DNA from 3 places in the Bacillus sp. C1 genome. Region 2 is predicted to be linked to each of the others. Evidence: riboswitches for the same ligand, from Rfam matches in the RefSeq annotation. Region 2 holds a riboswitch; each other region holds the start of a gene.
What was found. Region 2 has a riboswitch for magnesium ahead of mgtE (magnesium transporter). Riboswitches for the same ligand answer to the same signal wherever they lie in the genome.
Positions count from the first base shown of each region.

Region 1 (7,940 bases), on a different contig from region 2:
AGCAAGGTTACTCAAGGATCACTGCTCATTTTATGGGCTACAAAATCCTCTCGTAGAGAAAGAAGGAATGGACGGATTAACTTTGCCTGGAGTAGTTCAACTCTACATTGAGGAAATAAAGCACGTTCAGCCAGAGGGACCGTATCGTCTGGGAGGATGGTCGCTGGGCGGTGCCATCGCCTATGAAATCGCAACTATGTTACGGAACCAGGGAGAAGAAGTTGAGGTGTTGGTACTAATGGATACTAAGGTGCCTTCAGAACAGGATTACAAGACAAATGAAGAAATGCTCACTTATATATTGGAGCATTTCATTCATTCAGGATTAGTAGAGCGGGAAAAAGAACTCGTTCATCAACAGGACATGCTTGTTAATCAGTTGATCGTGGAAGGCGTGCTTCCGCCTGATGCGGATCTTACGAGTCTAAAACAGATTACCAATGCTCACAGGAAGTGTTTAAATTTAATGGCAGAACATGTCTTAACGCCATACTTTGGAGAGGTAATCTACTTCAGTGCTGAAGAAGGCAGAGAGTTGTTCACGGATTGGAAGCCGTTATTACAGGGGAAAGTGAATAAGTATTCGGTGCCTGGGTCACACGAGGAGATCGTCTTCTCTCCAGCGGTGGAAAAGATATCTAAATATCTCAAAAATAGATTAGAAGAGATAGAGAGGGAAAACCTTTCGTTAACGGTAAAGTAGGGTGTTCTGAAAGATACAACTTTATGAAGAGCATGCAGGGGATAGAAAAGAGTTGTTTATTATGGATAAAAGTAATTTTATTAGGATGTCTCGAAACATCATAAAAAAACAATTTAGATAAGCAAATTCAAGAATAAATGATTACAAAAACAAATGTTTATTTTCAGACTGTGGAGAAGGTCTTCTCCACGGTCCTTTTTTGTCTGGGTCTTTTAATCTTTCAATGATGAGAAAAAGGAGTAGTGAGTTGAAAAATCATCGCGATTACGCTTTTTTATATTTACATATTGAGTAGAGGAAGGGCTATTTTCCTTGATTTGTAAAAAGAAAGTTTATATGATGGAATCAAACATATGAACATATGAACAGATATTCATATGTTCATATTGAAAAGGAGGATGGAAAAATGTTAGATGTAATTGTAATAGGGGCTGGCCAAGCAGGTCTAGCTATGGGGTATTATTTACAGCAAGGAAACTATCGTTTTGTCTTGTTAGATGGAGAAAAGGAAGTTGGCGATTCATGGAGAAAGCGATACGATTCTTTACAATTGTTTACACCAAGGCGGTATTGTGCATTGCCGGGTATGAGGTTAAATGGAGATCAAAATGAATTTCCGAGTAAAGATGAAATTGCCAATTATTTAGAAGCATATGCAAAACATTTTTCCATACCGGTGAGATTAAATATGAATGCTTTAAAAATAAAGAAGAAGGGGAGCGTGTTTGAAGTATATACATCTAAAGAAATTATGCAATCTAAACGAGTTATTATCGCATCAGGAGCTTTTCAGCAATCCTTTATTCCCTCTATTTCTCAAAACTTGTCACATAATATTTTTCAAATTCATTCTTCACAATATCAATCACCAATGCAAATTCCAGATGGGCCAGTTCTTGTAGTAGGAGGAGGGAACTCCGGCACACAAATTGCGGTAGAGCTTGCGAAAACTCATGATGTTACGATTGCTGTCAGTCATCCACTGTCATTTTTACCATTAAAAATAATGGGAAGGAGTATTTTTTCTTGGCTGGAAACGATAGGCCTATTATATGCTGGCACAAATACAAGGCGGGGAAGATGGTTTAGGCAGCGGAAAGATCCGATATTTGGTTTTGAATGTAGAGAGCTCATTCGTAATGGGAAGATAACAGTGAAACCTAAAGTAGTAAATGCATTGCAGCATAAAGTAGTTTTTTCAGATGATAGCACTTGCGATGTCCAGAACATAATATGGTCTACAGGCTTCACGCCAAATTATCGGTGGATTGAAGTGGAAGGAGCGGTTAATCAGGAAGGGTTTCCTATTCATACAAGAGGCGTAAGTAAAGTGCAAGGATTATACTATATTGGATTACCGTGGCAACATCAAAGAGGATCAGCTCTTCTTTGTGGTGTGGGCCAAGATGCAGAATTTGTATGTTCCAGTATTCAAAAAGAAGATTCAATATTGACCAAAAAAATAGGTCGGTAGCAATTCCTACCGACCAACTATATGTACAGCAATTAGGAGAGGTCAAACTTTCATTACATTTATTATAATTCGTTCTGACAATTTAGAAAACTAGAAAGTGATCGTTATATGTTGAGAAAGTTTTTTGTACCGTAATATATGGAGTATTAAGAATATCGTATGTAAAATAGGTAATATAGACCTCCTATTAAGAGGTAATCATGCTATATTTTGTATTTTTTTGAAATGAATTATGATAGATTTATAATATGCATATATTTATTAAAATATGTAAGGTGTTTTTCGTATATTTATCAATAGAGAGAGGGATACAATATGAAATTTGATGACCAACGTTTACTTGGAATTCGATTAGGTTCTTTACTTATAACAGGAGAGAATCAATATTTAGTCATAAAGAAAAAAGAACATTATTCCTTATTAAATATTGAAACGCTGGAGTGCACACCTCTGGAAGTGTCATTGGAGCATCTTGAAGAAATGCTTCATGAGGATCTTCAAGAAAGTATAAAGGAGATTATTGCACCTGAACATTTAAAGATTGTGGCTAAAAATATAATATAAAAAAGCTGGAAAAAAACCAGCTTTTTTATATTATAGGCGCTTTTCGTTATATACCTACAACTAAGTGGATATAAGTATTTGAGAATCACTGTGTGCAGATACAGACTCTTAAAATATTATTCTACAAATTCTTCAACCCATCCATGATCGATTAATACTTGAATGTATTCTTGCATATCGGTTAATTTGTTAGTGATGAGTTGTTCAACAATAATATTACATTCACCTTTTTCGAAGTTTATAAATATTTCCTTTACTTTTGAAAACTGGGTTTGATGATTGAAAGCTGGAAGTTCGATGACATCACCTATACATGGTTTCATGTTAGAGTTGAAATGTTTCGCGCAACATCTAATGGAACTTTCTTTTTCAGAAATATAGCATATATTTTGGTTCATCACTATTTTCATGTTATAAATCCCACCTATATAATGAATTTGTATTTCATAATAATTCTTTTCATTTTTTAAATTGAATCTTCTAGTGTAGTTGTATCTATATTTTTCCCATCCATTGTTATTTGTATTTGTTGGTTCGGATTTGCTGCTACGATCCAAGCGTTTGGTAAAAATCGATCTTCATGAGATAAGGTAGATGGTGAATTTCGAACTTTTCCCCATAAATATAATGTGGCTGAAGAGCCTCCATCCATAGCCATTGCATTTATGGCACCTTTTTCATAGAGAATGTCTTGACATTCCTTTAAAGTGGCCCCAATACTATGTGCTTGTCTACCATCGATAACGAGAAACATGAGAGATCCATCTTGTTTTTGTGCCATTATACTACGCGGTGCAGACCCCCAGCCGCCATCTCCCTCTGTTATCATTTTTTCTCCATCTACAATTAATTGCGGCATAAAGCCAGCTGCTGAAATAACGTGTTTAGCTAATAATTGTTTGGCAGAGTAGTTTCCTGTTATCATTTCACCAAATTCTGTTAAACCAGAAATAATGGTAGGAGCATTGTTATCATGGTTCGTATTAATAATTTTTCCATCCTCGATTACAATTCCAGTAGCAATATTGCCGCCGCCTCTACCTGTTTCATCAGAAAATCCACTTGCGTTTACAGCAACAAGGGCATGATTACGCTTAGCCATGACACTAATTTTTTCACCTTTTTCTGATCCTTGTGTTCCTTGGTGAGTAGCGAGTTTCACATTAAACGGATTACTAATAGTAACTAGTTTTCCTTCGAAATGAAAGCGAGTATTTGCAGTGCTTTTAATCGTTTCTATATCGATTTTTAAAGGTGCATGTTTTAATTCTTTTAATCTCTTCGCAGTCATTTTTCCATAAATACGATTCCTACTATTAATCCATTTTGGATTATGGATACGATCTGTTAATGTATTCAATTCTTCTTTCGGTAGAAAAGTATATTTCGCAAATTGCGGATGTTGAGATGTTAATATGCTTTCAGCAATAATGACACGAAAATCATGACCGTAGCTCGTACCAAATAATACGCCACTACCAATTAGTATAAAAATGAACAGAAGGATTATAAATCTTTTTAAAATTTTTCTTAGACGTTTCAATATGTTTTCCTCCACTAAGTATAGTTGTATATATACGTGATGATCCCTTACATTCACTTTATATAGCTTTTAAAAAGGGATGAGAAAGAAGAGGAATGATGACTTTTTGTTAAAACGAAATCATTACGGTTTAAATGTTATTCCTAGTCAATTCTTCTTCATAGTAGGTGACATATAAACAACGCATTAGGAGCTAAGAGAATACAAATATACAATTTCACTTTGTACAATCATCATAGCTATAAATGAGAAATAGTGTTTTTTCTTTAACGTTCATTTCCATGCTGTGCGCCTCCTTTAGTAAATACATGGATTGTTTATTTTTAACTTCATATGATAAATGGTTCATGTACAGTTCTTTGTATAAGAACAACCCCTCTAGTTATTCAACGAGAGGGGGGCAAAATTGTATACGTAAATAAAGCTAAACTTCCCCCTAGTCGAGTTTTGGCACTATACAACGTAAAGGATGAAGTTTCATCACTTAGCTATCTTAAGAAGAGCCTTAATCCGACAATCCCTGTTCTACCCATTGGCATCTTTCGATATTTTTGGGCAATAGCCTATGTTTGTATAGGAGCCTCACCTAACAGGTGTAGCAATTATAATATTATGCGTTTCTTTCGTGTAGAAAGCATAGCTAGTATTTTTGGAATTGTCAACAGAATATTATCTTGCTTTTTACTAAAAAAATTTTGGGTTTATATGTGATTTTTCCATATTAGCATTTGAATGCTGCGAAATAGATGGATTTATATACGAATTTGTTTATTTTTTAGAAATAGCGAACAGAAAAAATGTAACAAAACATATAGAGAATTTTGAACGTTACGTTTTATTTTTCAATGTAACGTAGTGAATGACACATTGGAAAAATCATAGAAATAATATGTTTTTCATTAAGTTCAATATCCGTTTTTTTGGTAGAATCGGAAGCGTACTATCCTTGTGCAAGTACAGGGGATGAAAATTTAAAATTGTAAAAGTATTTTATTATCTAAGCGGATATTTCGTTTGAGAATAGAATGACAAATTGAAAAATAACATTTCAAGATGGAATTAGATTGGTGGAATCCCATCTTGAAGGATTGAGTGATGAGGGAGAAGAGAAAACAAAGGATTCTGTAGTTTTCTCATGTGAGAACCATGATGTAGAGTAATGTTTAAGATGTTCGTGTCTTAGCATGTAAACAAAGCAGAGGCTACTAAGGTGAAAACAAACGTTATAAAAGGCTAAGTATCATTGGATGAGACTATTAAACAAATAAAAGTTTTTACAGTTCTAATAAAGTAATAATCTCTCCAATAATCCCTTCATGTTGATGAACACCCAAATCTGAGTTTGTCATTATGACAGCACCACTACCTTTATATGGGTATGCAAGCATGAAACATTGGAACCCAACGCCCCAACCAAGTGAAGATATTTCTATTTCTTCGTCTGATTTATCGAGAAACACACCTAGACCAGTCCACTTTGAACTACCTTGAGGAGAAATCATTTCTTTGATAATTTTCGAAGACAGACCGAGTTTGCTATTGCCGTGCAAAGAATGAATGACTTCTATTACTAAAGTAGCTATATCTGTTGGATTTGACCATATTCCTGCAGCAGCCGTATACGGATAGGACGGATATTTCCCGGCTACTACATGTCCATTTTTATCGTGACCACAGGAGAAACGATTATTTGTTATATTTTGTTTAGGATACACTAGCGTACTGTTATTCATATGTAAAGGTGCAAATATTTCTTCTTGTAATAATTGATTAAAAGATGATCCGGTAACGTCTTCTATCATATCTTTCGAGAGGACTCCCACCTCTAAACATATGTGAAGGTGGTGAGGTGAATCGAAAAAAATATGTTATGTTCAAATAAAATAGCGGAAACATACGTTCTTGTTTTGGTATGATATGCTTAACAAGGAGGTGAAAAAATGACAGCGGAAAAGCAAAGGAATTATAAAACGCTTCAAATTTGGATTAAAAAAGGACATCGTATGTATTCTTATTTTCAAGAATCTTGCCAAAACGCGAAGAATATGTACAACACGACAAACTTTTATATACGACAAGTGTATACAGGTTTGACACAAAATAAGGAGTTGCAACCTTTACAAAAAGAAGTTTTAGATACAATTGCTAAAAACATAGGGAAGATGAATGATACCCAAATTCTGGCCTATCAAAAGAATGTGGAAAAAGAGAAAACAAAACCAAAAGAAAAACAAAAAGAAGTGAAATGTAATTTGTTTTCAGAACCAACTACAGAAAAACCGTATGTAGATTACAATTTTTTGGATGCATTATTTAAAGCGATGATTCAGAATGATTATCGTGCTTTGCCTACACAATCTAGTCAATCCATCATGAAAAACGTATTCCAAAATTGGAAGTCTTTTTTTGCTAGTTTAAAAGATTATAAAAAGAATCCTCACAAATACACTGGAAAACCTAGCATTCCAAAGTATATTCGTTCTTCTGAAAAGGAAATTTTGTATACAAACCAAGATTGTGTCATTAAAAATGATACGTTTTTAAAGTTTCCAAAGACAAAATTACAATTGAATATTGGGAAATTAGGGTTTACTGAAGGAAAACTGAAACAAGTTCGTGTCATTCCAAAATACAAGGAGTATGTAGTGGAACTCGTGTTAGATGGTCCTTCAAAACAACAAACTGTTGAAGAGAATGGTCGTTATATGAGTATTGATTTAGGTATTGATAACCTTGCAACCATTGTAACAAACACAGGTATGAAGCCTGTACTTGTTAAGGGCAAACATGTCAAAAGCATAAATCAATATTACAACAAAATGAAGAGTCACTTTACAAGTGTTCTCAGGCGAGGTAAACAAACAGGGACAGGTCCTTTTACTTCAAAAAGAATAGAAAAACTTCATCAAAAGCGTTACCTGAAAATAAAGGACATCTTTCATAAAGCGAGTCATCATATTGTAAAACTGGCTCAAGAAGAGAGAGTTTGCCAAATCGTTATTGGTCAAAACAAAAGTTGGAAACAAGAAACTGATATGGGAAAGAAAAATAACCAAACATTTTGCCATATCTCGCATACTGTATTGATTCAAATGATTACATACAAAGCAAATGCAGTAGGTATTCAAGTTATTGTAACCGAGGAATCGTACACGTCAAAAGCAAGTTTTCTAGATTATGACTTCATTCCAACGTATGGAATAAATGACCAACATGCAACTTTTTCAGGAAAACGAATAAAACGCGGTATGTATCGTTCTGCGAAAGGCATCGAAATCAACGCAGACGTAAATGCTGCGGCGAATATTTTACGAAAAGTAGTCCCGAATGCATGGAAAAACGGGATAGAGGGGTTAGGCGTGAAACAGCTCGCTAGTGTGTTAACCCCGCTGACGTTAATCGTCCGTTAGGTCGAAACGTTAGAAACCCCCACTTCAAGCTTTGCTAAGTGGGGGAGTATTCATTAGTTGTTCGATGATACAAAATCCAGCATCTGAATAATGAAATTTACTTTCTGGTGTATATTGAACTTCGATAGGAACTGGACAATAAGGTGTTTTACCTTGAAGAATTTGAAGTATGGTAGGTTTTCCTTGGACCGAATTGTATATATCAAAACTTTTATGAGGATCAATGATTCCAGATTGATGACTTAG
Region 1 is NZ_JBTMZT010000006.1:60,653-68,592, forward strand. Features, by position in the region: gene ACX5JI_RS17330 (non-ribosomal peptide synthetase) at 1-703, shown strand, start outside; gene ACX5JI_RS17335 (flavin-containing monooxygenase) at 1,110-2,177, shown strand; gene ACX5JI_RS17340 (hypothetical protein) at 2,493-2,741, shown strand; gene ACX5JI_RS17345 (hypothetical protein) at 2,858-3,151, opposite strand; gene ACX5JI_RS17350 (phosphodiester glycosidase family protein) at 3,208-4,284, opposite strand; M-box (ykoK) riboswitch at 4,710-4,885, opposite strand; partial or broken gene ACX5JI_RS17355 (serine hydrolase domain-containing protein) at 5,559-6,092, opposite strand; gene ACX5JI_RS17360 (RNA-guided endonuclease InsQ/TnpB family protein) at 6,225-7,694, shown strand; partial or broken gene ACX5JI_RS17365 (serine hydrolase domain-containing protein) at 7,746-7,940, opposite strand, start outside.
Region 1: another riboswitch for magnesium. It lies ahead of ACX5JI_RS17350 (phosphodiester glycosidase family protein); the one in region 2 lies ahead of mgtE (magnesium transporter).

Region 2 (7,940 bases):
TATTTGCAAGCATCCAATTTGGATTCTCTGCACCAGCTGGGTTCGGTTGTGGTGTAGAACCGATCGAATAATCTACTGTCGCATATAAATCATCACGCTTTGGATTTTTAGATTTACTGTAATAAACAGTAACTTTATCCTGCCATTTTGTATTGGTAAAACTAATTGGTCCTTTTAATGTTGTTTCAAACTTACTATCTCTCGCCTTATTATCTGTTATACCTAAATCTCCTACTGAAGGTAATACATCTAAAAACATAAACTGCTCAATAATTTCATTCGTTGTATTCGTTAAATTGAAACGATACGTTACATCTCCATTTGGATTCGTATGCCCAAACAATGAAAATTCATTGTCTAAACTACCTTTTACGAGTTTCTCAATTTGTAAGTTATCGTTTTTAACAAGTGAATACTGATTTGCCGACTTTACACGTGGCTCGGTTATGTTTCCATTTTTGTTTAAATCACTTGTATCCGTTTGTAAAACAGATTGCGTAATCGTATTTCCCTGAGAACTAGGTACTTGCAGTTTCTGATTTTCTGAGAAACCATAGACTTCCATGTTTAAATCTGATAAAGCCTGCCTAGTTACGTCAACATCAAAACTCGCAGTTACGCTTTCACTAGGTAATAACCTTCGATTATCCCAAGTAAATTTAATTTGTTGCTGACCATTTACTTCTCCTAAAACTGTATAAGTTGGATTCGACGAATTTGAGCTATACAGCACATTCGGTTGTGCTAATATATTGACCCCTTTTGGTAATAACGCGACCAATTCAATTGGCCCCTGAATATTCGCTTGAGAAGACGAAGTATTTTCGAACTCAATTTTGATTCGATTATTTCCCCGTTGAATAGTCGATCCTGATAGCGGCTTATCTCCACCTTCTACAAATTGGATCGCAGTTTGGACAATTGGTGTTGAGTTAGTCGTTTGGACAATATTAACATGACGATCCCCCTGAGCCGATTGATCATTAGCAATAGGTCTAAGTTCTACTTTTGCACCATCATTTAACTCATAATTAAACTTCACACTATTGGTTGTCAGTCCTACAGCACCTGGATTTACATTATAAAAAGAATCCACTTTAGCATGCATTTTACCAGAAGCATTTCTATAAGTGACACGAAAAGCTTCGACATGACCGTCCTTACCAAATTGCGTTACGTCCAATTTATCTGTTTGCGTATTAATTTGATTTGAAACTGGATATTGAACAGGATATTCTGATTTCCATACACCATTTATTTTTAATTGAATAAACGTATCTGGTACTCGTGTAAGCGGTGATACTGGATCTGTTGTAATATACTGCTCATAAGGTTTCGTGAATTGAAGTTGTATTAAATCTAATTTACTATCAACGGTATATTCCATCGTATAGTTTTTATATCCTGAATTTACTATTCGTTTAAAAAAATTATCTGGATAATCTCCTGATTGCCAAGTTCCAGAATTGATGCGGTAGTTCATTTGATAAGGCGCTATAGATAGGGCATTTTTAAAATGCAAATACGCATCATCTGTAACAGTTGGTATATAATCTAAATCTGAAACATTATCCTGGATATTCCCAATACCATCTAGGGCCCCTCTATAATACCCATAATAATATTCACCATTTGCAGGTGTTGTCTCCCCTCCACCACTTGCAATCATTATATCGCCACTTCCTACTGTACTAATAGGGGATATGTTTCCAATACTATAGGGCTGATAAGTAGCAGTGGCAGTATTTGTTATAGTCGAGTAATTTTTGAGACTAGAGTCAAATTTTAAATTAAGCTTTAACTCTTTTTCAAACAAATTCCCATTCATACTTACTTGGTCTTGCTGTGCAAAAGTCGGCGCATTAAATTCCCAAGTAATCGTTCGATTTGTTGCATTATATACACCTGAAAAACCTGGTTCTTGCAAATTCGGGTCAAAATTAAGACCTGTAGGTAATTGATCCACAATGCGGATTTTACTATTTTCTTGAATATAGCTAAGTCCTGCGTCTGTTTTTGGAATGTTAACCTTAATAGTCCAACCACCTAAATCTCCTTGAACCGGCGCATCATCACTTACATTCCACGTATTATTTTGGTATTTCTTTGTACTCGTGTAAGTTTTAGAAACACTAACAGCCCCATTTGAAATTACCTTTGTTGTTTTCGTTCCTGAATTCAACGCACCTGAATATTGATCTACTGTCATACTTACATCTGATTTTAGTTCTCTGATGTTTTGAGTTGCACCACTGACAGGTGTTTTTCCTAATTCAGGAATTGCCTGGATAATCGTTTTATAGACTTGCCCAGATTTTAGTTCTGGAAAGGTATACGTTAATGTACCGTTCTTCGCATCATAAATTGGACTAACCCCTGCAATTGTTAAAGTTGCATCAGGAACACCATTTTGAATCTGCGGATAAATCACTGGAACTTCAGGATGTTTCGGTAAGTTCACAACCATTTTGCCATTCGTTAATGTTGTTTGTGATCCCGTCACTTTTACATCTAGCTCAAAATTAGCTGTTTTTCCAGAAAGAACTTCTTGTTGTAGTGGGTTTAAATACAACTCTAAATTTGCTGTTCCTGCTGTAGCTGCCAACCTCTGAGTTGCTGTTTGCAATGTCGTTGTAGACTTTTGAATTACTTTTTCTTCTTTAGCTTTAGCTTCTTGAGCTGCTTTTTCTTCTTCAGCTTTAGAAGCATTAACAGCTTCATTTGAAATTACCTTTGTTGTTTTCGTTCCTGAATTCAACGCATCCTTGTATTGATCTACCGTCATACTCACATCTGATTCTAGTTCTCTGATGTTTTTATCTTTATCATTGACAGGTGTTTTTTCTAATTCAGGAATTGCCTGAATAGTAGTCTTATAGACTTGTCCAGATTTTAGTTCTGGAAAAGTATACGTTAATGTACCTCGCTGTGCATCATAAATGGGACTAACCCCTGCGATTGTTAAAGTTTTATCAGGAACACCATTCTGAATCTGTGGATAGACCACTGAAACGTCAGCATGTTTCGGTAAGTTCACAACCATTTTTCCGTTCGTTAGTGTTGTTTGTGATTCCGTCACTTTTACATCTAACTCAAAATCAGCTGTTTTTCCAGAAAGTACTTCTTGTTGTAGCGCCTTAAAATTCAGTTCCAGATTTGATACTTCTGATGTAGCAGCTACTACTGATATAGCGAATTGCTGAAGAAACAATAGCACTGATATCATCAGTATCAACGTTTTACCAACATATTTTTTCACTGACGAATATCCTCCTCTCCAAACATTATTAACAAATTTAGGACTCTGTTACCGGCATCCCCCCCTTCATTTGACTTTTTTTGTGGTACATTGTCGCCAGACACTTGTGCTATGTTTTTGATTGTGTTTCCTGCTGAAATGACATAATTTTCACCTGAAATGTAACGGTATGCTAATTTGTATCTGTTACATCACCAAATTTACTTGTCGCCGATCCACTTATATATTGAGCTTTTTCTTACCCCACTGCATCTGTCACAGTTGTTCCGTCTACTTTAATTGTCCCTGAAACATATTCAAGGCCTGCTAGATTTACATCGGTAACTGTAACATTATGTATGATACTCTTTGTAACTGTATTTCTCGCTTGGATTATGTATTCAATTATGTCGCGGACTTCATTATTTGGTTTCCCTGCTACGTTCTTCGCTGTTTTTACAGTCTCTAATTTCGGATCAAGTGTCAGAAAATCTGGTGTAATTCTGGATGCTAAGTTCAATATTTCCTTAGAACCGGTCCCTTGAATCGGATCAAGCGGTGTAGGTGTAGCTTTAGCAGTGTATCCTTATCAAGAACAGATAACAGCGGATTATCAACTTTCCCTACAACCATTAACAGTCTTTCGTCTGGTAAGAAACTTAGTCCACGAGTTCCATAATGTATGGCACTTCCATACATCCTAGCAATAACGAAAGAAACGAAAAAAATGATTTTCATTAAGCTGAATTCATGATATACTTTGGATATATTCATCTATTCGAATAAATAATAGATAGTTTTGAAATGTGCAAAAATTGAACAGAAAATTTATGTGGGATGTGTTCGAGGTTGCAATAAGAATACTATTGTTGCTAATTACGAAATATACGCTTCGCATCATTTTTACCATACTTCATTTCGTAATTAACACATTCAGTCACCTGATGTCTTACCAATATATAAGTAATATATACTCGTAACCACATCAATGTTAGACGCATTCCTATTATACATATTAGCAAAAACTAATGTTGGCTCATCTGATGTCTTAGCTATTATAAAGAGTAATCTTCCTTTTACATATCGTAACAACATTGATGTCAGTGGTATTCATACTATACATAATTACTAAAATGAATCCTTTAGCCTTTTCTCGAATTTTCCCCTCCCCATTCTTTGCACTGTAATTCAAATATATTTTTAGTATTAACAAGATGCTCACAATGTTTATCAACACTCCGCACTACATTATACTTCAACAACCCCTTACTGACTATATATAAACTAATATATTTTTAATATTTATCCATATTTATAACATATCATTATACTAGAATATCTTTTAAAGAACATGCTGACATAAAATACTTTTTATAAATGAATAAAAACATAAAAAAGAAAGACCTTTTCTCGATAGAATTAAGTTAGCACACAAAATCCTAAGAAAAGAGATCTTCCTATAAATGAGTTTGTATCAGAAATCGTTGAGGTTTTTCATAGATTAGATACCGTAGTTTTATTTAAATTCCTTCAATTCCTATCCTTACATTAAAAGAGAGTATAATTCCGAAAAAACACGAAATAAATACAGAAAACCTCTACCACTTCAAGTTTCACTTTATGACATTATTTATAGATTCAATAGCGTTTTTGCAACCATAAAGTAAATTACTAATCCAGTCCCATCAACAAATGTCGTAATAAATGGTCCAGAAACTACAGCAGGATCCAATTTGAATTTTCTAAGAACTAGCGGTAAAACAGATGCTACCATAGAAGACCAAAGTACAATACATACCAACGTAATTGCTACCACTTGCGCAACCTCTGTCCCTACGCCTAGTATATTTGCACGAATAAACCCAGCTATACCGAGTGTAACTCCTAATAGCGTACCTATCAAAAGTTCTTTTTTCATCACACGGAAAATATCTTTAAATTTCACTTCTCCAATCCCTATCGCACGAATCATTGTTGCTACAATCTGTGTACCTGTATTTCCACCAGTACCTACTAATAATGGAACGAAGAATGCAAGCGCAACAACCGTTTCAATTTCATCTTCAAAATGCTTCAGCACTGTACCTGTATATGCTTCAGCTACAAAAAGAAGCAATAACCAAGGAATCCGTTTAGAAAAAATACTCCAAATAGAAGCTTCGAAATAAGATTGATTTAACGGCCCGCTCCCACCTAACTTTTGAATATCCTCGGTAGCCTCTTCTTCCATTACATCCATTACATCATCAAACGTTATAATGCCAATCATTTTATTATCGGTTGTTGTTACTGGCAAAGCAGATAAATTATAATCTGTTAGCTTTTTTATCACTTCTTGTTGATCGACTTCAGCATGTACTGAAATCACATCTTGAGTCATTATATTTAATAAGATTTCTGTATCTACTGCTACTAATAACTCACGTATAGACACAATTCCATTAAGATGACCATAGTTATCAAGAACATACATATACGATACAGATTCTACATGAGTCGCACATTTTCTAATGTGTTCTAATGTCGTTTTTACTGACCAATTTTCCCGAGCTGAGACGTAATCACTTGTTACAAGACTTCCTGCTGTTTCAGGTCCAAAAATCATTAACTCTTTTACTTTTTGTTGTGTAACTTGATCCAAATACGCCATTAACCGTTCATCTTGTTTCGGATGAATCGCTAAAAATAAATCAACAAGATCATCAATGGGTTGTGAATTCAGTAATGTTTTTGCTTTCTCTACAGATAAATGAATTAAAATTTTATATTGTTCCTCTGGATTCATATGTTTAAGAATTTTAGAGCTTTTTACAACAGGAATCATATCTATTAATTGCACCTGACCTTCACGTGAAAACTTTTTAATTTCTTGTGCAATGTCATAAGGTGGATGAGATGACAACTCCTCTACAATTAAAATATTTTTTGTGGTAAGTAATTCTTTTAATCGGTTTTTCACTTTTATTCCTCCTTAAAATTAGTAGGAGAGACTCTCGATTTTTACTAGGGATTGGTTTGATTTGTTCTAAATTGGTAGGAATTCCATAAATTATTCTAATATTATTTTTCACTCAAAAAATATCACAACTTTTTTCATGCACTTCCTAAACAAAACAGAAAAACCCTTACTCAAAAAGGAGTAAAGGTTTTTTACAATACAAATCAAACATTAGAAACATATCTCTATTACCTTAGAGATGCCGTTCTAACAAATTATATACCTCTCCCTCGTTGAGTTTTAGCACTGTACAGCATAGGTTTGAAACCAGCTACATTAAGAAGGGCCTTAATCCGACCGTTCCTGTTGACCCATTGGCGTCTCTCGACATTTTTGGGCAGCAGCGTTTCTCTATACAGGAGCCTCACCTAACAAAGACTATTTATTATTTTTTCAAAAATACAGTCATTTTTTACATTTGTCAACTAGCTTTTATTTCATAGATTTACTCTCATGCTACTAAAAGAGCAAATATATAAATCCAATTTGATTTTCTAACAGATACATTATGGTTATGAAGAACAGACAGAGACCTTCACTCGTTTTCTCCTTCTGTTTTCACATAGGATGGGGCTAAAAAAGGAACTGGCCGGATGCTCTCATCCATCTGAAAAGAATGGTTTGATGTTCGTTTTTTAATTTGTATTTATATATAAAATCTATCATTTCTCCAAAACTTGTTTTAAAGTTTGTGAAATTTCTCGAACACTTTTTGGATCAGGCTGAGCATAATAAATCCCATTCGTATAATTATCATTACACTTAATTTGCTGTTTCGTAATTGTTACTGGTTTTCCCATCATAGTACCTGCGATAGAAAGTAAATCCATTGTACTAAGGTTCGTCGCTACATGTGGACTAACTTGATCTAAAATCTCCTCAAATTTTCCTAAAGACTTTATGTTCACTAACTTTTTCCCAATGGCTTCAATTACTAATTGCTGACGCTTACCTCTCATAAAATCATTGTCAATGTGGCGCGTTCTCACTAATGCTAATGCCTGTTCACCGTTTAAATGTTGGTATCCTTTCTTTAAATGAATAGCATCAGGAGTATCTTTACTGTCTTGTTCCGTAAAAGTAACAGGAACATCAACATCGATACCTCCAATTATATCGATAAGATTAAGGAATGAATCAAAATTGAATTTAATATAATAATCAACCGGTATATCTAAAAATTTCTCTACCGTATCTACTGTACTATCGATCCCTCCAAAGGCATGGGCGTGAGCAATTTTATCTGCTTTGTCTTTAGTCGGTATATACACTTTCGTATCTCTTGGAATACTTACTAGATTAACTGAGCTATCGCTTTTATCTATAGTAGCTAACAATAATGCGTCTGTCCGAGCCTTTTCCCCATATTCCCCTTCTCTCGTTTCACTATTATCTTCCCCCATAATGAGAATAGAAATATTATTTTTTAAGGGTGATATATCATTTATTCGTTTTACAGATTTCCGCCCCCTCTCTAATCCATGATATGTTTTATTGTTGAAATGATTGAATTGAGAATATATATAGCTTCCGCCCAAAAACAGAAAAATAAATAAGGTCCCCAAAATAACCTTTATTTTATTTTGATAAAACCAATTTTTTTTCATTCTCATACATCCTCTCTTAACAAAATTGACCATATAAAGCATATGAGAGAACTTTTTCACACAAAAAAGACCTTTAACTCAGCGATGAGCAAAGGTC
Region 2 is NZ_JBTMZT010000007.1:145,373-153,312, forward strand. Features, by position in the region: gene ACX5JI_RS18770 (SpaA isopeptide-forming pilin-related protein) at 1-3,259, opposite strand, end outside; gene ACX5JI_RS18775 (hypothetical protein) at 3,498-3,758, opposite strand; gene mgtE (magnesium transporter) at 4,869-6,197, opposite strand; M-box (ykoK) riboswitch at 6,454-6,619, opposite strand; gene ACX5JI_RS18785 (LCP family protein) at 6,899-7,843, opposite strand.

Region 3 (7,940 bases), on a different contig from region 2:
CCAACGGATCAGGAAGAGCTCTATTGTCCTTGCTTATTCATCATTTGTGCTAAATCAACGAAAAAACTTAATGATTCTGGATTTGCCATGGCTCCTTGGTTGACTACCTTTTCTGGTGGAAATCCTAATAAGATTTTACGAATTGGGACCTCTAGTTTCTTTCCACTCAATGTTTTCGGAATTTGCTCTACTACGTAAATTTCATCAGGGACAAAACGCGGTGAAACCTTTTGCTTTATTTCAGCCTTTATTGTTTCTTTTAAGCCATCACTCATATCTATTTCAGGCTTTAACACGACAAATAGCGGCATACATGCTTTACGCTCAAGGAGCTCTAAATCCACTACTAAACTCTCAACAATAGCATCCAGCGACTCAACTATACGATAGATTTCACTCGTTCCTAGACGTACTCCTAACCGATTAATCGTAGAGTCGGATCGTCCGAAAATAACACAACTTCCTTTATCATCAAACTTGATCCAATCACCATGTCGCCAAATCCCTGAATACATCTCAAAATAACTTTCAAAATAACGTTTATTATTGTGATCCCCCCAGAAATAGATGGGCATAGATGGCATTGGTGCCGTTATAACCAATTCTCCAACTTCATTAATAACCGAATTCCCTTCATCATCAAAAGATTGTACGTGTGCTCCTAACGAGCGTGCTTGTATTTCTCCTGCATAAACAGGCAATATAGGAGAGCCACCAACAAATGCCGTACATACATCAGTCCCTCCACTAGTTGAAACAAGCCACACATCTTTTTTCACATTCTCATATACCCATAAAAAGCCTTCTATTGATAAGGGTGAACCAGTTGAACAAATCGCTTTTAACTTAGAAAAACGATGTCTTTCTTTTGGCTTAACTCCAAATTTCATACATGCACTTAGGAACGCAGCACTTGTACCAAAGAAAGTAATCCCAACTTCTTCCGCAAAATCCCATAGTATATGTATACCAGGATAAGACGGGCTACCGTCATATAAAACAATTGTGCCTCCAGTTAAAAGTCCTCCTACTAAAAGGTTCCACATCATCCAGCCTGTCGTTGTAAACCAAAAGAACACATCATCTTGGTTCACACCTTGTTCAACTAATAATGTCTTAAGTTGCTCTAATAGTATCCCTCCTTGACTTTGCACAATCGGTTTTGGCAACCCTGTTGTTCCGGAAGAAAATAAAATCCAAAGAGGGTGATCAAATGGCAATTTTTCGAAAACAAGATCACAATCTCCTCGCAATAAATCATTCCAATACATTGGACGATTATGTAGTTCAAAATCATTACTTCCAACATAAGGGACTAAAACGGTCTGCTTTAAGGTAGGTAGATTCGATTGAATTTCCGAAACATTTGCTAATCTATTCTGAATTTTACCGTTATAGGAATAGCCATCAACTGCAAATAAAATGGTCGGTTCAATTTGTTTAAATCGATCAATAACAGTATTTGTCCCGAAATCAGGAGAACAACTGGACCAAATCGCCCCTATGCTAGCACACGCTAAAAAAGCAATTACAGTCTCAGGAATATTTGGCATATAAGCAACAACACGATCCCCTGCTTTAACCCCTAATTCTTTTAGTGAATTTGCCACCATAGCTGTCTTTTGCTGAAGTTCTTTCCAGCTTATTTCCGTTCTCGAAGTGGTTTCTGATTGAAAAATTATTGCTGGCTTATTTCCTCTTTCATTTCGAAAAACATGTTCCGCATAATTTAAAGTAGCACCTGTGAACCATTTTGCTCCAGGCATCTTTCTTGATTCCAAAACTTGATTATACGGTGTGTTAGATTTAACTCGGCAATAATTCCAAATGCTTTCCCAAAATGATTCAAGTTCTTCAACAGACCATTTCCATAATTCTCTTTGATTTACAAAAGATAAACCTTTCTCTTGACTAAGCCACTTCATAAAAAGGCTAATACCAGCATTTTCTATTTGCTGTTGTGATGGCTTCCATAGAAGCACACTCGCAGTAATCGCTTTCATTATTATTCCTCCTCATCTTACAATTTTTTAAAAGTAAATAATAACTATATACAGCAACTACTCTTAAAAAACCTTTTTTTAGAAGAGGAAGTTCATACCGAATAAACAAAAGGAGATGCGTATCAACCACGTCATCTCCTGCTTATTCCTATTATTTATTTCAGAAATGTTATCTTATTTAATTGCTGGCTACACGATACGAAGCATGTCTTTTCTCAATCTTTTCTTCTATTTCCCTTATATTCTCTTTATCGTTCAATAATAATTGTTTATTCTCTATCAATAATTGTTTAAAGGATTTTCTTATTTTTTTTCGCATGTCTTTTCCTCCTTCACGATTACAAATAACTTATCAAAGGATCATTTATATAAAAGATAAGCAATTATCTGTGTAGTATTATGATAAAAGATTCGTGTGAAATCTATTTGAATTCCAGATGAAAACTATGTATTTTTTCTGATAACTTTACCAATAAAAAAATAACGCTTAATCAAAATACATTTGATCAGACGTTATCTATAGTCATAAGCAATCTCTCTAGCATTGCTTTTACAGCATATTTATAAATATTTCAGGTCTTCCCCAGTTCATTTCACCGCAGACAGATCTTACTTTCTCTTCATCAATTGTATGCAGACCTTCTTCTAGCGAACAAGAGATTGGAACTTCACAATGAATTTGTGCTAGTTGTAATGATATATTTAAGTTCTCTAAATCACTTTCAATTTTTGTACGCTGCGCTTTTGTTAATGTCGATATATTTTCTAGCACTGTCGCTACCGTCCCGTGTTCTTGAATTAGTTTATATGCCGTCTTTTCACCAATCCCTTTTACACCTGGGTAATTATCACTCGTATCTCCCATAAATGCTTTCGCATGAACGATTTGCCACGGCTCTACGCCTTTTTCTTCCATAATCTTCTCTGGCGTATAATATTCATAGTTCCCAATACCCTTGCGAAGAAGCATCACAGTAACCTTAGTATCCACAAGTTGTAGTAAATCTGTGTCACCTGTTAAAATATATACTTCTGCCTCATTACAGTATTCCTTTGCTAACGTCCCAATGCAATCATCTGCTTCATAGCCTTTCATACCAATTACAGGAACAGATAACTGCGAAGTCATTTCTTGTACAAGATCAAATTGCGGAATTAACTCTTCTGGTGGTGCTGCACGGTTTGCTTTATAGTTTGAGAACGATTCCGTTCTGAAAGTTGTACTCCCCATATCCCAACACGTTACAATATGCGTCGGTTCAACTTCTTGCGCTGCTGTTAATAAATGTTTCATATAACCATGAATCCCATTTGTTGGGGTACCATCTTGTCTCTTCATGAATTGCCCATAAACACTTGTTGCGTAAAAAGCACGAAATAATAATGCCATCCCATCAACTAACAATACTTTTTTCATAATTCCTCTCCTACTAACAAAAAATAATAACCTCACGTTATCACGTAAGGTTATATAAATAGATTACATTCTACGTTACTGTTCAACTTTATCTATTATACAATGTTTTCATATATTTAGCATCATTAACAGTTCAAAGTGTTTTGTTACAGTACATGTGAAGCAATCCAGAATACGTATTTTTACCTGTTGAAACGACCACAGCCTTCGCAGTTCCATTTACAATATGTGTGCCTTTAAAACATACATTTTCAAGTTGAAGTGGATTATAGTCTTTCATACGCTTTAATGGAATAAAACGCTTGCGTTCAAGATGATAACAGCTTTCAAATTTTTCTATGTTTATTTCTTTACCTGTTAGCATCGATTCATTCACTAATAAATCATCTGCATAAATAATACGTACATCAGCTGGAACTGTATCACCTGCCGAAAGAAAAACTACATCCCCTGGAACTAGCTCTTCAACTGGTAGTTTTATTATTTTGGATTCACTATTCATCCCTACAGTCGTACATCCTTCTACTCTAGAAACAGTTACTGTTACAATCTCACATCGATTTTCGTTATCGACACGTTGCTTTGCAAATCCAGGGATCATTTCTCCTAATTTCATCATTACATCAGAAAAAATTGCCCGTTTTGAAGATAATTCATTTTTCCCGTACACATGAATGCGTTTCTGTGCCTCTTTCATCGAAAGGCCATCTCTTGTTGTTTTAAAATAAGCAAATACGGACTTCACATCTCTTGTGGCAATTTCAATCAACAAATCTTTATTTTGTTTTAGTATAGATTGTTCTTTCACCATTCTTTTACTTTGTTTCTGAGACATGTTACCCACAATTTTATTTACATATAACATATTATCGTCTCCTCCTTTACAACATAGGAAGAAACGCTTTGTTTCTCAATTTATCTCACTTTAACAATTCTTGTATTGATACACTCTGTTAAAGTGTTTCACGTTTAGCTTACAACAATAAAGCTGTACGTTACCTTATGATAAATATAGAGGGAGGAACAAGTCGTTTCCTGCCTACATCATATATTTTTATTTCGAAGTATATGGGTAACGGAACCGAGTCAGAATTTGACATGCTCCTCACCTCCTCTTTCGCTTTTTTAGTCAATATTTATACTATGATAAATTTCATAGCTTGTTAATAAAAAGACCTCTACTCATAAACGAGTAAAGGTCATCGCATACATAAATAAGCGATTCCTATTAAGTATAGAAATCTGCGAACCTCTCCCTCGCCGAGTTTTAGCACTGTATAGCATAGGTATGTTACCAGCTACGTTAAGAAAAACCTTAATTCGATCATTCCTGTTGACCCATTGGCGTCTCTCGACATTTTTGGGCAGTAGCATTTCTCTATACAGGAGCCTCACCTAACAGAGACTTATTTTTTTATTATGTAGAAAATGTTACTCCTATTTAAAATAGATGTCAACTCTTTGAATTCAAGGTTTTTCAATATGTTAAGCATCCCGCAATTACCACACCAATGGAAATAGATAAAAACATAAGAAAAAGTCCAACAGCCTGGTTATCTTCTTCAATGCTTTGATTAATATTAAAACGCGGTGTACACCATTCGGCTAAATAAAAGACAATAATTTGCGCGACTACTCCAATTGCTCCCCATAAAACCATATCCATTACTGAAACAGAATGGGCAGCAGTCGAGTATAAGACAATAGCAAGGCCAAGCAGTCTTCCCCCAAGCGCGTAGCTTGCTGCTTTATTCCCTTTCGCCATTAATGAAAATTCTTTCACTTTTGTTGTCACTTCCATAAGAAAGAGACCGACACATAAAAGACCAATTGAAACCGCTAAATAAAGCAAGAAATTTATCATTTCTAATCCTCCTTTTTCATTCCGACAGGTAAATAATAAGATTCATTCCCCGTAATTTTTTCACCAGCACGTATTCCAATACTACTTGGCTTCCCAGCAATTAAAAATGATCCAAACACATATGACAATTCCTCGTTCCCCCTTTCAGTCCTAAGGGAAACAACTGGCAGCTTTACATATTTTTGAAATACAGGAAGCTCTTTTTTATACGTTTGATATACATTTTGATTCATAATATTAGTATCTTTGTCACGAATTGTAACCGTGTCACCTTCTCTACCAAAGGAAGGTTTTTGAACAAAAGAGCTTTTTCCTAAAAACGAATCTGCTTCTAAGTATGTAGGAAGCATGTATTCTTTAATCCACCTTCGCTCCTCATTTGTATAAAAGGCACCTTCCTCTGCTAATCCCCAAATGAGACATTGAACCGATTTCGGCTGCATTAGAAAAGATGAAATTGGATTTATAATCCAAAGCTTTCCTTCTTCTACAAGTTGTAATAATTCGATACCTACAAGATCTCCCGTGTTAGGATCCCGGTCCTCAACTAAATCTTCAATAGGATATGTCTGACGATATAAAACATCAATTGGCACACCATCTGCGTCAAGTAAAGCATCTTTTGTAATTCTAAGCTCTGACATCGGCAGCATTTTATTGGTAACTTGACATAACTGACTTAAATACCGGGTCGTATTCCAATCTTCTATATGCCCGTGGTGAGCTGTAAACACAACGTTTGGTGTTTCTACCCCTTTCGCAGCCTCCATCACAGATTTTGTGATTCCAGAGGAAAGAAGCCGTTCCTGATTTTTATTTGGATCACAATAATCCAATTCTGTACAAACTTCACCATTCATTTGGAAACATTCCACGATAAAGGTAGGGGTATCACTATTAAACTCCAACATTTTCATACCATCCTCCGTCACCGCAAAATCAAATCTTGAAATAATAGATTCAGGAAATAAAGATTCCATTCTAATAAAAGGCAGACTTGCAGAAGGAAAACCAAGTTCAAGAAGCTGTGTATCCGACAAGGTCCGAAGAAGCCTAGCAGTCTTAAAAAATACTTTCCCCATCCGTTCTGTTGCTAGCTGCAAATCTTGGAGCGTTTGTTCCTTTATTTCAAAAATATGAAAAAGGCTATATTCACTCCCGTATAAGTTAGACCAAAAATGGGGGAACCTTGAGTAAAATTGATTTCGTTTCTTTATGTAAAGCGACATAATCTAACCTCCAAATCCCCCCTTTGAACCGCTTCCAATTCCCCCTTTAAAATTAGACGAAGCTTGATAGGACTTAAATTCAGAAGAACTTTTGAAGGTTGATTTATTTTGATAGTATCTACCACCATAATAATAACTACCATGATAACTTGAATGGCTGTCATCACATCGCCATACACCAAGTTCATCATCCCAATCCCAATCAGAACAACTCTTATCTTTTGGTTTTGGAGGAAGATCTTCTGTACAGCCAGATAAAGTACCAGCCACTAAAGATGTTAGAACACCTGTTACTAACCATTTTGTTTTTGTCAACGGCTAACTCTCCTTTGTAAATTATATTTTTATTATAATAGAATTCATGATAAAATAGAAGAAAAAGGAAGAGGGATTACAATTGCGGTTAGAATATCGACTCTATGATGAAATGAAACAATATCCTGCTTTGTGGAATTATACAAACATTTCTGTTTCCGAAATCGTTGCAAGGATGACTTGTGAATATTTCGTTAAAGAAGGAAACACATATGTCATAACAGCAACTGCGATGGATCCTGACGGAACAGCAGTATTATATATTCAAAAAGACGATTTCCTCAATGATTCACTAGAACCCACATACTCTCATATCGGTTTTGAAATTAGGGAACTGCAGGGAACGGAATCGACTATAATAGAAAGTAAAGAAGTATGGCATCACGAAGAAATTTTAACGCCTCTTCATTCTGATATTTTATATATCAAAAAAGACGGAGTGTTCTTGGAATTCTCTTTAGATTCAAGAGAAATTGACGAAGATCGAAAATGCTATATTTATTATGGAAACTTTACAGGGGCGTGCAGATAATATTTCAAATCCTATGCTTTACAGTAAACAAATATTCTTTATATTTACTACATAAAAAATCTTTAATCCAAAAATAAAAACCTTACGTATAAAACGTAAGGTTTCTTATATAGCCCCACACATGCCGTTCTCTCTAGATGTCCATAAACCTGCTCTCACAGGTGGATGTTCTCATAAATGCTTTCAGTTTCCTTCTTAAAAAGATGGCATGCTGTTTACATTTAGATATTGAACTTCCATATTATACTTATTGGTTTAAGACATACATAAGCTACGTACACCGTAGGAATTTTATATAACGTTAGTTAAAATAAGACCCCCGCACGTGCCGTTCCTCGTAAATGTCCAAAAACCCGCTACTCGCAGGTGGATGCCCTCACAGCTACCGTATATCTTCCTTCACAAAGAAGGCGTGATAATGATCGCTAAATGTTGAGCTTCCGTATAACTAACATCGGTTTTAGACATAAATAAGTTACGTACACCGCAGGATGTTTTATTTACTTGTCGTTATCTTATCACATTGTATGCAATGTGTAAAATGTAACGCTTTGAAGTCATTTCTTGCTTGTGATCTTAT
Region 3 is NZ_JBTMZT010000003.1:408,415-416,354, forward strand. Features, by position in the region: gene ACX5JI_RS13020 (acetoacetate--CoA ligase) at 21-2,003, opposite strand; gene ACX5JI_RS13025 (FbpB family small basic protein) at 2,182-2,322, opposite strand; gene ACX5JI_RS13030 (5'-3' exonuclease) at 2,554-3,420, opposite strand; gene ACX5JI_RS13035 (P-type ATPase actuator domain-containing protein) at 3,554-4,285, opposite strand; M-box (ykoK) riboswitch at 4,667-4,830, opposite strand; gene ACX5JI_RS13040 (DUF350 domain-containing protein) at 4,898-5,284, opposite strand; gene ACX5JI_RS13045 (glutathionylspermidine synthase family protein) at 5,287-6,513, opposite strand; gene ACX5JI_RS13050 (hypothetical protein) at 6,517-6,828, opposite strand; gene ACX5JI_RS13055 (hypothetical protein) at 6,911-7,360, shown strand; RNA gene ssrS (6S RNA) at 7,469-7,652, opposite strand; RNA gene ssrS (6S RNA) at 7,674-7,856, opposite strand.
Region 3: another riboswitch for magnesium. It lies ahead of ACX5JI_RS13035 (P-type ATPase actuator domain-containing protein); the one in region 2 lies ahead of mgtE (magnesium transporter).